3 regions of the Anaerotignum propionicum DSM 1682 genome follow, and region 2 is predicted to be linked to each of the others. Evidence: predicted binding sites of a transcription regulator. Region 2 holds the regulator's gene; each other region holds the start of a gene.

Region 1 (5,517 bases), 300 kb from region 2:
ATTGATATAGTGCAAGGACTAAAATGATGAAATTACCTTGGCTTATGGGGAAAAATCAGAAGGTTCCTAAATAAAAAACACTTCTATTGAAGTGTTTCACTTAACAGAAGTGTTTTTTGATATGTAGTGAATGAAGCCTTATGATTTAAGATAGTATTGTATTTTCCGCCCCAGAATACAAGAAAGGAAAATCTTAACAATATCCAAAGGGATGAAAACAAAGGCTCCCATGGGTAATGTTGAAAGAAAAGAGGCGTTTGTTACTTTTGATAACCAAAAAGTTCCGATGGAATAGGTAGCTAGGGTGCCCAGCAAAGCCCCCATCATTTGCAGTGTAGGGGAGTCGGGAAACTTTCTTACAAAATAGGCGCTGATGGCAACTAAAAAAAGATATCCCACCAAATAGCCGCCGCCGGGGCCTGCAAATTTAGCAAAACCAGCGGTGTATCCGGAAAATACCGGAATGCCAATGGAACCAATAAATAAATACAAGGCAGTTGCTGCAATTGCCTGTTTTGGCTTCAAAACATAGGCAGACAAATAAAGAGCAAAGGTACATAGCGTTAGCGCCACTGGACTAAAAGGGATTGGAATGCTGATAGGGGCTAAAATACAAATGATTGCGGTCATAAGTGAGATTGTTGCTAATTCTTTTGTTCTCATTGTAAACTCCTTTTGCAGTTTTTAAAAGGATTGTAAACCTTTAAGGGGAGATTTGTCAACTTTAATGATGAAAAAGGTTTACAATTAAAATTTAAGAAAAAGTTTTATGACGAATATAAAAATCTATGATAAACTTGAAATAGGCTTTTTGCGAAAGGATGATTTTGATGAGCAGAAAATGTATACATTGTGGTCAGAATGTTGGTGAAGTAGATGTTTATTGCATAAACTGCGGAAATATACTAAACAAGACTGAAAAAAAAGGGGAAAAGACCCAAGTGCAAGAAGCTTTGCCTAGGGATGACATCTATGCGCCCCTATCAGTAGGAGATTATCTGTTTATTGGTTTCATTTTAATGATTCCTATCATCAACATAATTGTTTTTTTCATATGGGCTTTTGATAAATATAGTAATGTAAATCGAAGAAATTTGGCGAAAGCAGGACTGATTTATCTCGGCATCTGCGTTGCTTTACTTACCATTTTGGGGGTTGGCATGTTTCGTGCAGTGCAATTGGACCAGCAATTTTATCCTGAAGAAAGATATTATGAATATGACAGGGAATTCCCTGATTTCGATGACTGGACGCAGCTCCCGTTTGACGCAAAGGAAACCTAAGTGTATGATTCCTCGTGTATTTCCCGAAAAATAATATGATTTTGCAGTTATCAATTTATATAGACAGATATCTCTCGTATAGCGGAAGATCATGAGTTGATTATAGAAAAATAAAGGTACAAAAAAGGATTTAGTTAATTTTATTATATATTAATGAAAGAATAGCTAATTATGATCTTTATGTGGAGGGAACAATGCTAAGATTGGGTAGAAGATTTGATTTGAGTGAATCGGTGCAGAGGAAAGGCTCGGATTATTTTCAGGTTCTTCTTTTTTAAATATTTACAACCAAACAGCGAAAAGAAAATAGAGCGTTACCGTTCTAAGCTGTTAAAGATTTACTTAATTTTAGACTTTCTTATTATTTTTTTAGATTGGTTTGAAGGCAGACGGAGAAGGTGTAAAAGCATCAAAAAATAATAAATGCTTTAAAAGAGAAATAGCTAATTAAAAATAAGTTTTATGGGAAAAAAGCTATTATTTCGGATGCGAATCTTTTTAGTAGTATTGACTATGAGTTGTATGACAATAGGAGGGAGAAAATTTTTGCTTCCATGCGAAATATATTGACATAGAAAAGACAATAGTGTAAAGTAAAGAAGGACAAAAAAGCTAGAGTTGCACATACCTTTGGGGTATTGTGTACTTTTTTAGAGTATATATCTTGCATACTAAATATTAGTCAGTTTTCATTTTATTATGTTTATTTGGGCAAATAAATATGAGAAAATATCGGCAACAAGGAAGAAAACAAGGTATATGTGCTTATAGAAGTACAATTTGCAAAATGGCTTTTTGTGGTTTTTTTTATGCTAATTTCGCTGAAAAATACGGCGGTATTACCATAAAACGTGGTCGTTTTTTATGGAATATTTATTAACAAATGAGTTGACAATTTTTAAACAAAAATGTTATATTCATGATGGACGTGCGAAAGGCATTTTCTTATTGTGCAAGCGATCTTGAAATGTATTTGAACGTCTTGTAACAACGTTAATGCGACAACGTTAAGAAGTAGCAAGTGAAGTTGTAGGTTATTAAATAAAATGATTGATGGCCCGCATCGATTGTTTTAAAATTTTTTAAAAATAGGAGGAATATTAAATGGATTTCAAATTAACAAAAACTCAAGTGCTTCAGCAAGAGTTGTTCAGAAAATTTGCTGAAACAGAAATCAAACCCATAGCAAAGGATATGGACGAGTCTGAAGAATATGATCAGGGCCTCGTTGCAAAGCTGCAGAAGGCTGGTATGTTCGGTATTCCTTACTCCAGAGAATACGGCGGCCAGGGCGCAGATGTTCTTACATACACATTGGCTATGGAAGAAGTATCTAAAGTTGACGCATCCACAGGTATCACTCTTTCCGTTCATACATCTCTTTGCTGCCCTTGTATCAATGAATTCGGCACCGAAGCTCAGAAGCAGGAATTCTTAAGACCATTGGTTGATGGTCATAAAGTTGGTTGCTTTGGTTTGACAGAGCCCGGCGCTGGTACAGATGCTTCCGGTGTTCGTACAGAAGCACTCAAAGATGGCGATGACTATATCATCAATGGTACAAAGATCTTTACAACAAACTCCGGCTTTGCTGATACATTCATTGTATTTGCTTTGACAGACAAGACTTTGGGACCTAAAGGTATGTCCGCATTTATTTTGGATAGAACAATGCCTGGTATTACAGTAGGTGAAAATATTGAACGTATGGGTATCAGAGCTGCTTCCAACTGTGAAGTTGCTTACGAAAACGTAAGAGTACCCGCAAGCAGATTGCTTGGTAAAGAAGGACAGGGCTACAAAATCGCTATGACAGCTCTTGCTGGCGGTCGTATCGGTATCGGTGCTCAGTCTGTAGGTATCGCTCAGGGCGCTATCGACGAAGCAATGAAGTATGTTAAAGAAAGAAAGCAGTTTGGCAAAACAATCAACAAGTTCCAGAACACACAGTTCAAACTTGCTGAATGCCAGACAAAAGTTGATGCTGCTAGATTGATGGTTTGGAGAGCAGCAACAGCGAAAGACAATCATGAAAATTTTGCTCCTTTGGCAGCTATGTGCAAGCTGTTTGGCTCTGAAGTAGCTAACGAAGTAACTAGAGTATGTGTTCAGCTGCTTGGTGGCTACGGTTACTGCCGCGAATACCCTGTAGAAAGAGCTATGCGTGACGCTAAGATTACAGAAATTTACGAAGGTACATCCGAAGCAATGAAGATGATTATCTCCGGCGCAATGAAGGTTTGATAAATAGTTTCTGAATCTAGATACGAAGCGAGATACTACTATATTTTGGAAGGAGAACAACTATAATGAAAATCGTTGTATGTATTAAACAAGTACCAGACACAGTTGAAGTTAAAATCGATCCTAAAACAGGCACCCTGATTCGTGATGGTGTACCTTCTATCATTAACCATGATGACAAAACAGGTATCGAGGCTGCTCTTCAGTTGAAAGAACAATTGGGTGGCACTGTAACAGTTGTATCCATGGGACCTCCTCAGGCAGACGTTGCTTTGAGAGAAGCTTTGGCTATGGGTTGCGACGAAGCTTACCTTGTTTCCGCTAGAGAATTCGGTGGCTCCGATACATATGCTACATCCGGTATTTTGGCTGCAGCTTTAAAGAAAATCGGCTATGACTTGATTATCACAGGCCGTCAGGCTATCGATGGTGACACAGCTCAGGTTGGTCCTCAGATTGGTGAAAAATTGCAGGTTCCTCAGGTTTCTTATGTTGAAGAAGTTCAGGAAGCTACAGAAGAATATGTTGTTGTTAAGAGACAGTTTGAAGATGGTTACCACATCATCAAAATCAAAACTCCTTGCTTATTGACAGCAATCGCTGAATTGGCTACCCCTAGATACATGTCCGTAAAGGGTATCGTTGAAGCTTATGAAAAAGAAGTTAAAACTTTAGGTTTTGAAGATTTGAAAGCTGAACTTGAACTTGACATGATCGGTTTAAAGGGTTCCCCTACAAACGTATATCAGTCCTTCACAAAAGAAGTTAAGGGCGCTGGTACAATTCTGAAAGATCTGTCCGCAGAAGAGGCAGTTCAGGCTATTATCGACAAGTTGGAAGCTAAGTTTATCATCTAATTTGCAAACAACTTTAATCGAGCAGAAAGAACTATATACTAAATTTGGAATATAAGGAGGAAACCCTACAATGAGTAAAGGTATTTTTGTAGTAATTGAACAGAGAAGCGGTAAAGTTCAGAACGTAGGTCTGGAACTTGTTGGCGAATCCACCAGATTGAAAGAAGACCTCAAGGATGAAGTAGTTGCAGTCCTGTTGGGTCATGAAATTGAAGGTCAGGTTGACAAACTTTTCCACTACGGTGCAGACAAGGTTATCCTTGTTGACAGCCCTTATTTGAAAGAGTATGTAACAGAGCCTTATACAAAAGCTATCACAGCAATCGTTAACGAATATGATCCCGAAATCATGCTGTTTGGTGCATCTTCCATCGGTCGTGACGTGGCTCCTCGTGTAGCTAGCCGTGTAAAAACAGGTTTGGTTGCAGATACAACAGGCTTGAGAATGGCAAAGACAGAAGAAGAATTCGCGAAGGAAGCAGCTATGGGCTGTGAAGATCCTACAAGAGCACTTCTTATGACTCGTCCTGCATTCGGTGGTAACATCATGGCAACATTGATGTGCCCTAGAACAAAACCTCAGATGGCAACAGTACGTCCTGGTGTTATGAAGAGAATTGCAAAAGACACAACAAGAACAGGCGAATTAATCAAATTCAACGTTGATTTTACTGACGCTGATATGAACGTTGAAATTCTTGAAGTTGTAAAGGCTGACAAGAAGGCTGTTGACTTGACAGAAGCAAAATTGATCGTATCCGGTGGCCGTGGTATCGGTGGTGCACAGGGCTTCGATTTAATCAGAGACGTAGCAGATGCATTGGGCGCAGAAGTTGGTTCTTCCAGAGCATGTGTTGACGCTGGTTGGATTGAAAAAGATCGTCAGGTTGGCCAGACAGGTAAGACAGTACGCCCTGACCTGTACATGGCTTGTGGTATTTCCGGTGCAATTCAGCACGTTGCAGGTATGGAGAACTCCGAATTGGTTATTTCCATCAACAAAAACGACACAGCTCCCATTTTCGAAGTTTCCGACTTGGGTATCGTTGGTGACGTTAAGGTTATCCTGCCTAAATTGGCTGATGCAGTCAGAAAATACAAAGCAGCAAAGGCTAACAACTAATTATTTTATA
Region 2 (5,517 bases):
CCAACGGCATTTGCTGCAATGGCCGCCGTACCAAAAGAGGTTATCATACTCAGAACCAAGATTTTTCCCAATTGAAACATACTATTTTCCAAGCCATTGGGAATCCCGATAAAGGCAATCTTTTTCAACAATACCTTGTTTGGACGAAAGGAAAAAGGTCTGGAAAGGTGAAGGGTATGTTCCTGTCCTCGTAAGAGAAGGATAATCCCCAGGGCAGCAACAATACGGGAAACCAGTGTAGGAATAGCGGCTCCCATAACACCCATTCCAAAGCCAAAAATTAAAACTGCGTTTCCCCCAACATTGATTGTATTCATGAGAACAGAAAGGTACATAGGAACCCTTGAATTACCCATGGCACGAAAAATTCCCGCCCCTGCATTATAGAGAGCAATAAAGGGAATGGACGCAGTAACAATCATCAAATATGTTTTTGCACTTTCCATTACATTTGGCTGAATTTTACCAAAAATATTATGTAAAATCAAATTCCTTGTAAGGTATATTCCTACTGTAATCAGAATAGAGGAAACCGCTGTTAAAATCACAAGCTGATCCGTGGCCTGACAGGCTTTTTCTCGATTATTTTGCCCAAGAAATTGTCCTGCAACTACAGCCCCTCCCGTGGCAAGGGCTCCAAATAAAAAAATGACCAATACAAAAATATTATCCACCAAAGAAACTCCGGAAACGGCGTGCTCACCAACGCTGGCCACCATGATTGAATCGGATAGTCCCACCAGAATCGCCAAAAATTGCTCTATGATGATAGGCACAATCAGTCTTTTTAAATCTTTATTGGTAAATAAATAGCTCCTTTTTTCTTTTGTTTCCGAAATCATTCCCATAGCTCCTCACTGCAATACTTCTTATTTTATTTTTATAACGGACTCCCTCATGAAAAGAACAAAAATTTTGATGTTACAGGAATAAAGATGCGGCGCAATAAACCAAAAGCAACGCCATAATACCATTCAATAGCTTTTTATTTCTATCAAAAAAACTACGAAATACAGAACCAAAAAGTACCCAGCAACCACAGCTTAATAAAACAACTATCCAGTTAAACACAAGTACAACCAAAAAAGCTTTGATTGATTGGTCATAAGGAAAAACAAAATTAGAAATTAGGGTTATTCCAAATAACAAACCCTTTGGATTCACAAACTGAAGCATCACCGCTGTGAAAAACCCCCGTGTATCTAATTGGCGTCCGCCTTCTTTTGCCGCCTTGGGCTTGTCTCTCCATATCACCCACGCCAAATAAAGTATGTAAGCCGCACCAAAAATCGTCATGATTTGAACTATTTTCGGAATATAGCGAAACAAAAATAGATTACATAAAATGCTGCAAATCAAAATCAAAGAAAAACCCGTTGCCACCCCTGCACAAAAAGGCAGGCTTTTTTTCACACCATATTTGGCACCATTGTTCATGCACATGATATTATTAGGCCCTGGTGTAATACAGGATACAAATACATATGAAATAAAAGCAAAAATATGAACCAATTCACTCATCCTTTTTATATAAAACAAAAACTGCCCGCTAGGGAGCAGTCTTTTCATGTTTAGTCTTCCAAATCAACAATCGGCTTAATGGGCAATCCATTGGCAAGATGATGCAGTTCGCTTTCCTCGCTATACATTTCGTTTATTTTATAAAGCAAGGTCATCAAGCTGTCTGTCAAATGCACATTTTCAACCAAAACATCCTCAGGCACCTGCAAATCCACATGACTGAAGTTCCACATGCCCTTTACGCCCCATTTAGCCAAGTCGTTGGCAACCTTAACCGCCTTGGAACGAGGTAAAGTAAGAATCGCAACGTCTATACTATTGTTCTTGATGTATTCTTCCATTTTGTCAACATCATGAACTTCTACACCACGGATGGTCATTCCGATGATACGTGGGTTAATGTCGAACACAGCTTTGATAACAAAACCACGTTTTTCAAAATTGGTGTAATTTACCAAAGCCTGACCAATATTTCCCCCACCAACCACAATCATATTGTATAACCTGTCCAACCCGAGAATCTTCTTAATTTCATTGTGCAGATACTCTACGTTGTACCCGTAGCCCTGCTGCCCAAAACCACCGAAATTATTTAAATCCTGGCGAATTTGAGATGCAGTGATGTTCATTTTTGCACTCAGCTCCTTAGACGATATTCTGGTAATATCGCTCTCCAAAAGATCGCCCAGATAGCGGTAATATCTTGGGAGCCGATTAATCACCGCCGGCGAAATTCTCTTCTCACTGTCCATTTTATCCAAATCCTCTCTTGTCAACTTAGAATCAGTATAGCACTTATGTTATTTTATTGTCAACAATAACTCTTTTATTATCAGCCTTTTTCTGTTATGATTATACCTGTATCCCCAGAAAAAACGGAGGACAGAACTATGATACTAGCATGTAAAGATCTACACAAGGCCTATGGCATTGATGTAGTTTTAGACAAAATTACCTTCCATTTGGAAGAAAAGGAAAAAGCCGCAATTGTAGGGGTAAACGGCGCAGGCAAAACCACTTTGTTCCGTGTACTGACAGGAGAAACGTCCGCCGACGGCGGAGAGTATTACATGAAAAAAGATGCTACTCTGGGGTACATGGCACAGAATCAGCAAACCGAAAGCACACGGACAATCTATGAAGAAATGCTATCGGTTTTTGAAAAAATTTTGGAAACAGAAAAGCTTCTTCGTGAAATGGAAAACAAAATGGGGACTCTTGTGGGACAGGAATTGTCCGACAAGATGGAAGAATATTCTCGTTTACAACATTTTTTTGAGCAAAACGACGGTTATAGCTATCAAAGTCGTCTACGAGGTGTACTAAAAGGACTAGGTTTTGGAGAGGCTGATTTTAACCGCCCTCTTTCTCAGCTTTCCGGCGGTCAAAAAACCCGCATTTTTCTTGGAAAGCTTTTGCTTTCCAAGCCCGATATTCTCCTTCTGGACGAGCCTACAAATCATTTGGACATCGCTTCCATTGAATGGTTGGAGGATTTCCTCAGAAGCTATGACGGAGCCGTATTGATTATTTCCCACGACCGTTATTTCTTAGATAGAATTGTGACTAAGGTTGTGGAAATTGAACATAAAAAATCCTATATCTACAACGGAAACTATAGCTTTTATACCCAGCAAAAGGAAATCAACAGAGAAATTCAGCAGAAGGCCTTTGATAATCAGCAAAAGGAAATCAAACATCAAGAAGATGTGATTCGCACCCTTCGCTCCTTTAATCGGGAGAAGTCCATCAAACGTGCGGAAAGCCGTGAGAAAACCTTGGAAAAAATAGAGCGTGTAGCAAGGCCTGAGGCTCTGCCCGACCAAATGCGCCTCACTCTATCTCCCCTTATTATCAGCGGAAATGATGTGCTTCATACCGAAGACCTTTCCAAGTCTTACGGGGGCAATAAAATATTCCAATCCGTGGGGTTTGATGTCAAGCGTGGAGAAAAAGCCGCAATCATCGGACCTAATGGTGTAGGCAAATCTACTTTATTTAAAATGCTTCTGCGGGAAGTGACCGCAGATTCCGGCATTATTCGCTTGGGTACCAATGTTCATGTGGGCTATTATGATCAGGAACAACAAAAGCTGGATGAAACCAAAACCATATTCGCAGAAATTTCTGATACCTACCCCAATCTAACGGCAGGACAAATCAGAAATGTACTGGCGGCCTTTGTTTTTACCAATGATGATGTATTTAAGCCTATTTCTGCTTTAAGCGGCGGAGAGAAAGGGCGTGTCTCCCTAGCAAAAATTATGCTTTCCAAAGCTAATCTGCTTATGTTGGATGAGCCTACCAACCATTTGGACATGTTTTCAAAGGAAGTTTTGGAGAACGCCTTAAACTGCTATGAGGGAACAGTTGTCTACATTTCCCATGACCGTTATTTTATTAACAAAACAGCAGAGAAAATTTTGGAATTATCACCAAATGGAGTTACGCAATATACAGGCAACTATGATTATTATTTGGAAAAAAAGGCAGAGCAGGCTCGAAATGAGGCAGAACGGGCAAAGGAAGCCGGCATGTCTTCCTCGATCTCCCCTGTAGCAGTCAGCGAAACAAAGGTAGACTGGTTGAAGCAAAAGGAACAACAAGCAGCAGAAAGAAAACTTGCCGCTAAAATCTCCCGCTTAGAGCAAGAAATTGAAGAAACCGAGAGCGCCATTGTGAAAGCAGACGAAGCTATGGCAAATGCCAGCACAGATTATACAAAAGCACAGCAGATTTTTGAAGAAAAAACGAAGCTTGAAGAACATTTGGAATTGCTCTTTGCCCAATGGGAAGAGCTCCAATAAAAACGAAGGATGCACTGATTCTTGAAAGATGCAGATGGCGGATAAATTTCTGCTCGTCAGAAAAGAATTGCCCTTTTAGTCACGCTATAGAGGCATTTTGATGCTATTCAACGAAATAATTGACCATTGGTTGTGCATACAGAAAGAATCAGCGTCTACACGAAGGAGGAAAAGGAATGAGAATCTTTTATTTAGCGGCATTAATATTATTGGTAGTTCTTTTGGGTGCAGGGAGTGCATTGGGAGCCAACTCACAAATTGTATTTTACCTGTTTATTTTTATCATGGGTGTTGGTCTTGCTTTTTACGCCCATTGGTTTAAAAAATTTGCTGAAAAGGTAAATGCTTTAATGCCTCTCATCGAATCAGACCCTGATGCTTATATTGTGGAAACCGAAAAACTTTTGCAAGGCAAAAACCCCAGCAACATTCGGGCAATGCTAACTATGAATATTTCCGTTGCTTATATAGAAAAGGGGGATTTCAAAACAGCCTTGGAAAAAATGAAAACCATTCATGGCGGCGCATTGAAAAAAGCAAACAACTCCATCTATTTTTTAAATTATACCTATATTTTGATACACCTTGGTGAAAATGCCCAAGCAATGGATATTATTAAAAAATATAAGAAAAAATTCCTTAGCCTTCCTATGGGGGGAAATTTGCCCCGCTTAATCGCTTTTGTACAGATTTTTGAATTGATGCAAGAAGGCAAATGGGATATTGCCACAGAGCAATTGAAAATTTCCAGAGAAAATTGGCCCGATCGAGTGACTGGTGTTGATTTCTCCTTCCTAGAAGAGCAATTGGAACAGCATACTGCTCAGGCTGTAATTCAGGAATAAAATTAGGCTGTAATGGAAAACTCCATTACAGCCCTTTTGTTTATCGTTTATTTGTTTTACTCGCCCTTTGATGCGAAATAGCCATTGATATCTGACATAAGCTTTTCAATATCCATACCATGTACCATGCTTGCCTCTTCCAAAGTTTCTGCCGCAGCAGAAGGGCAGCCAACACAGTGCATGCCGTTTTCCATCAAAACTGCACCCACACTTCTATCCATCATTAAAAGTTCACCAATTGTCATATCTTTTGTCGCTTTCATATTCATTTCCTCCTTTATTTTATAAGCATTGTATTATGTATTGTTCCTCAAAAAACCCAAAATTAATTACATTTCGGATTT
Region 3 (5,517 bases), 300 kb from region 2:
CTCTTTTTTCGGCTTGTCCGCCCAAACAACAGCTCTTTCGCCAAATTCCTCATCTTTGGTTTTTTTGTTTTTTGTGGTTTGTCTAAATCTTTTTTGGTCATAGTACTGTCAACCAATTTGCCAAAGGCCATTTCCTTCTGCACAAACCGAAGCCCCCACACCTTCTCATACTTATGCACCCACCGTCTTTCGTAGGGTGTAACCAAAGTAATGGTAGTCCCTTCTGTACCTTTTCTGCCGCAACGCCCTGCTCTATGAAGATAATGACTTGGTTCCTCGGGCACGTCCATATTGATAATGTGGGTTACCCCTTCAATATCTAAGCCTCTCGCTCCAATATCCGAAGCCACCAATACATTTGCCCTGCCATTGCGAAAATCCTCCAAAGCGTTTTTTCTGTCAAGCTTTGCCGCTTTGCCGTAAATTCCTGCCGCTTTAATACCATGAAAACAAAGCTTATCCACCGTAACTTCAATGTTTTCAGGATTATTTAAAAACACAATAGCTCTTTGTGGTTTTTCTCCTGCTAAAATTTTTCTAAGCTGTAAAAATTTATCCCTTTGAGTGGCCAAAATATAATAATGGGAGATGCCCTGAGGAACCAGACTGCCCGTCTTTGCCTCAATAAACAGCCCACCCTCCTTCATTAGTTTTTTACTCCGCTCCCTCGTTTCCTCATCAACGGATGCGGAAAGCAAAACAATCTGCCTCTCTTTCAGCGTGGATTTTACAACGCTTGCCACATCCTCAAAGTTTCCATCCTCCAACAGACGGTCGCCCTCATCCAAAACAATTGTTTTTACCAAATGAGCGGGGACTTTTTTACGCTTGATAAAGTCCAAAATTCTTCCTGTGGAACCAATGAGAATGCGTGGCTTCTCCTTTAGTCTTTCCAATTGACGCTGTGGCCCAGCAGAACCAATGATGAGCATACAACCAATGTCCAGTCCACTGTTTTCCTCCAAAAGCTCTGCCTGATGAAACACCTGCGCCGCCAGCTCATGGGTAGGGGTCAAGATAATTGCCTGTGCACCCTTTACCCCCAAATCCAAGCGCTGAAAAATAGGCAAAAGATAGGCTAACGTTTTTCCCGAACCGGTTTCGGAACGGCCAATCACATCTTTGCCCGATAGAATATAGGGTATCATATGTTTCTGTATCTCTGTGGGCGTTTCTATCCCTTGTTTCGCCAATGCTTTCGTCAAAACAGAGGACAAGCCCAATTTTTCAAATCCATTTTCCATGTTCTATTCCTTCCTTATTTAAACCTTTCAGTTTATTATACCAATTATAGCCTGTTTTTATCAGCCTGTAAACAAAATCATCAAACGCTTTCCGTTTGTGAAAAATAGTCAATGATACCCAAATAAATTGCCCAAGCCAGCTTTGTTTGATAAGCCTCATCATTCAAAAGCTGCTCCTCCGCAGGGTTGGAAATAAAACCACACTCCACAATGACTGCGGGAATCTCTGTGGTGCGTAATATGTAATAATCGCTGTTTTGCTTTGCTAATCGTTTGTTTTCATTATCTACATTTGTTTTTAGCCGCTCCTGAATCAATTCTGCCAAATTTTTTCCGTCTTCACTGGATTTGTGATAAAAAACTTGGGCACCCTTTGCTCCGGTAGACGGAAAAGCATTTTGATGAATACTAACCAAGATATCTCCATTGCTTTCATTGGCAATTTTTTTCCGTTCCGCCATATCAGCCTTTTTTTTACTGCCCAGTGCCTCATCAGTGGCACGGGTAATATAAACCGTAGCGCCCCCTTGCTCCAAATATTGCTGTAATTTTTCCATAACCGCCAAATTGATATTTTTTTCATCCTTTCCCAAGGAACCAGTCTTACCCGGGTCCCAACCGCCGTGCCCTGCATCCAGAATAATTATTTTTTGATCAACAGGAAGCATTACTGCCACCTTTTTCTTACTTCCCACAGCAGCTACACAAACGCATATGCCAATCAGAGCACATAAACAGCCAATTTTAATACCTTCTTTGACGGAAATTTTCCCTTTCATTTGTCCGCCCCCTTTCTTAATATCCTTATGAGGAAACACCGAAAAACTTTCTTCCAATCTTTCCGAAAACAACAAATTTATCTCCGTATACAACAATTGCTTGTTCGCTTTAGAACAACTGTAACGCATCAGAATTTTTGAACAAAGCATTCTTGTAAGTCCTAGAAAAACAATACGTTATACTTTTTATCTATAAAAACATGGAAACCCTTGAATTTTAGGGTTTTTTGTTGTATTAAAAGAAGTATATTGCATTTTTCACTAAAAGGTGCTATTGTATTATATTATGTTTTCCAACCATTTTCATACAAGTTTTTTCACATTTCTCTGTGCATTTTGCCAAAGATTTCACAAAACCCATCTTGCTTTTTGCCCGTTCCTCCAAAAAAGCTTTGTAGCTAAAGAAATTCCCTCTTTTATGTTGACGGTTCCCGTTAAGGTGTTATAATTCTTCTAAGACTAAATTTGCACATTTGACCGCACCATAGAGACAAGACGGCAAATGTCCCATAACAAATCATTTTAGGAGGCTTATTTATGGAAAAAAGAGTATTCAATTTCTCAGCAGGACCATCCATGCTACCCGTAGAAGTATTAGAACAAGCACAACGTGAGCTTGTTTGTTATCCTTCCTCTGGTATGTCAGTTATGGAGATGAGCCATCGATCTAAAATGTTTGAATCTATTTTGGCAAAAGCTAAGGCTGATTTAAAGGAATTGATGCATATTCCCGATAACTATAAAATTTTGTTTCTTCAGGGCGGCGGTTCCACGCAGTTTGCTATGGTTCCCCTAAACCTGATGAATAAAAATAATAAAGCAGATTACGTCATTACTGGACAATGGGCGAAAAAAGCTGCGGAAGAGGCAAAAAAATACGGAAAGGTAAATGTTGTGGCATCCTCTGCCGAAACCACATTTGACCGCATTCCCCAATTAGATTCTTCCAAATTCGACCCGGATGCAGATTATTTTTACATAACTTTGAATAATACCGTTTACGGCACCCGTTGGACAGAACTGCCCGATACAGGAAATGTAACATTGGTAGGCGATATGTCTTCCTCCATATTGTCCGAGGAAATTGATGTCACAAAATTCGGCTTGCTTTATGCAGGTGCACAAAAGAATTTAGGCCCTGCAGGGGTTACTGTTGTCATCATCCGTGAAGATCTGTTGGGCAATGCTATGGATTTTACACCTACCATGCTTCGCTATGATATTCATGCAGAAAATGATTCCTTGTACAATACCCCTCCCACATATGGTATTTATTTTATGGGGCTTGTTTTTGACTGGGTAAAACGCCAAGGGGGCGTAGCTGCCATTCAAAAAATAAACGAGCATAAGGCTTCCCTGCTTTATGACTTTTTGGATGCATCTTCCTTGTTCAAAGGCACCGTAGTGCCAAAGGATCGCTCTTTGATGAATGCACCCTTCATTCTGCCGACAGATGAATTGAACGCAAAATTCATTAAGGAAGCTGATGCCCTTGGTTTCGTGAACCTTAAGGGTCACCGTACTGTTGGTGGTATGCGGGCAAGTATATACAACGCAATGCCTGTGGAAGGCGTGGAAAAATTGGTTGCATTTATGAAAAAATTTGAATTGGAAAACAAATAAGGAGAGTATTATGTTTACAATACGTACATTAAACAATATTGCTCCCACAGGCTTGGGAAAGCTGTCGGAGAAGCACTTTCATATAGATAACACCGCAGAAAATCCCGATGGAATTATTTTGCGCAGCTTTGATATGCATAGCATGCCCTTAAACGACAATTTATTGGCAGTTGCCCGTGCAGGTGCGGGAACAAATAATGTTCCAGTGGATCAGTGTTCAAGAAGGGGAATCCCCGTTTTCAATGCACCCGGTGGCAATGCCAATGCAGTAAAGGAACTGGTTTTAACAGGCTTGTTCATATCCTCCCGCCGAATCGTTGATGGCTCGGCATGGGTACAGACCATTTGCGAAAGTGACGCTTTGGAAAAAGACATCGAAGCAGGCAAGAAAAACTTCACAGGCCCTGAAATTTTGGGCAAAACCCTTGGAGTTATCGGCTTAGGTGCCATCGGCGTGTTGGTGGCAAACGCCGCTCTTGACTTGGGCATGGATGTGGTTGGCTATGATCCATACCTGTCTTTGGAATCCGCTTGGCATCTGTCCCCCTCTGTGGAAAAAGCAGACTCCATTGAGGATGTTGTGGCAAAAAGCGACTATATTACCCTACATATTCCTTTGAACGATAAAACAAAGCACACCTATAACGAGACATTGTTCTCCAAAACCAAAAGAGGCGCACGTTTGTTAAACTTTGCAAGGGGCGGGTTAGTGGATAATGATGCCCTGAAAGAGGCTTTGGATCAAGGTATCATTTCCCGTTATATCACTGATTTCCCTGAGAAAGAACTCCTAGGGAATGAAAATATCATTGTCACCCCTCACCTGGGTGCTTCCACACCGGAATCCGAGGAAAATTGCGCTATCATGGTTGCCGAGGAACTCCGGGATTATTTGTACTACGGAAATGTGAAAAATTCCGTTAATTTCCCCAATTGTACCGTTCCTTATAATGGAAAACCTCGTATTGCTGTTTCCCATAGAAATATTGTAAATATGATTGGTCAGCTAGGTGCTGTTTTCACAAAATACAGTATTAATATCGATAAATTGGTAAATAACTCTAAAGGAGAGTTGGCATATAACATTATCGTCTGTGACAGCCTTCCAGAAAATGAAGATGAATTGATTAGAGATTTATATGCCATCAACAGCGTAATCAAAGTACGCTTATTAAAATAAGGAGGAAACATTATGGCTACCATCAGACCCTTTATGGGAATACGTCCCGAGGCAGATTATGCCCAGGCTGTTGCCGCTCTGCCCTATGACGTAATGAATAGCGAAGAAGCAAGAGAAATGGTGAAAGACAAGCCTTATTCTTTTTTGCATATCGATAAAGCAGAAGTAGATTTGCCTCAAGGAATCGATCTTTATAGTGATGCCGTTTATGCAAAGGCAAAAGAAAATCTGGAGAGCATGATTGCACAGGGCGTTTTTACGCAAGATTTGCTCCCTAATTTATATATCTATCAGTTGACTATGAATGGCAGAAGCCAAACAGGTTTGGTTGCCTGCACCTCCATTGATGAGTACCTGAATGGTACCATCAAAAAACATGAACTAACCCGTGCGGATAAAGAGGCTGATAGAATTCGCCACGTGGATACTTTAAATGCCAATACAGGCCCTATTTTTCTGGCATATAAAAGCAACGAATTAGCAAAGACCATTATGGACGGTTGGAAAGCTGCAAATCCACCTGTATATGACTTTGTGTCCGAAGATGGCATTGGTCATACCGTTTGGGTGATTGATAGTGACACGGAAATAGGTATTTTAGTGGACTCATTCCGTAAACTTGAGCATTTCTACATTGCCGACGGTCACCACAGAAATGCATCAGCAGTAAAGGTTGGGTTAAAAAGAAGAG

Evidence for each region. The regulator Rex, encoded in region 2, represses fermentation and respiration genes when NADH is low (regulators of the CRP and FNR family bind a similar motif). The targets are predictions, from matches to a motif close to ATTGTTAANTANTTAACAAT.
Region 1: the regulator Rex is predicted to act here: its motif matches at 2,171-2,190, upstream of CPRO_RS02345 (acyl-CoA dehydrogenase family protein).
Region 3: the regulator Rex is predicted to act here: its motif matches at 2,359-2,378, upstream of serC (3-phosphoserine/phosphohydroxythreonine transaminase).

What each region holds. Positions count from the first base shown of each region.
Region 1 covers NZ_CP014223.1:501,468-506,984, forward strand. The annotation lists gene CPRO_RS02335 (biotin transporter BioY) at 139-663, opposite strand; gene CPRO_RS02340 (hypothetical protein) at 831-1,283, shown strand; gene CPRO_RS02345 (acyl-CoA dehydrogenase family protein) at 2,388-3,527, shown strand; gene CPRO_RS02350 (electron transfer flavoprotein subunit beta/FixA family protein) at 3,593-4,384, shown strand; gene CPRO_RS02355 (electron transfer flavoprotein subunit alpha/FixB family protein) at 4,455-5,507, shown strand.
Region 2 covers NZ_CP014223.1:199,771-205,287, reverse strand. The annotation lists gene CPRO_RS00930 (MATE family efflux transporter) at 1-842, opposite strand, end outside; gene CPRO_RS00925 (LysE family translocator) at 922-1,569, opposite strand; gene CPRO_RS00920 (redox-sensing transcriptional repressor Rex) at 1,572-2,273, opposite strand; gene CPRO_RS00915 (ABC-F family ATP-binding cassette domain-containing protein) at 2,412-4,328, shown strand; gene CPRO_RS00910 (hypothetical protein) at 4,505-5,173, shown strand; gene CPRO_RS00905 (DUF1858 domain-containing protein) at 5,230-5,442, opposite strand.
Region 3 covers NZ_CP014223.1:3,023,370-3,028,886, forward strand. The annotation lists gene CPRO_RS14275 (DEAD/DEAH box helicase) at 1-1,244, opposite strand, end outside; gene cwlD (N-acetylmuramoyl-L-alanine amidase CwlD) at 1,325-2,023, opposite strand; gene serC (3-phosphoserine/phosphohydroxythreonine transaminase) at 2,561-3,646, shown strand; gene CPRO_RS14290 (3-phosphoglycerate dehydrogenase family protein) at 3,657-4,826, shown strand; gene CPRO_RS14295 (DUF1015 domain-containing protein) at 4,839-5,517, shown strand, end outside.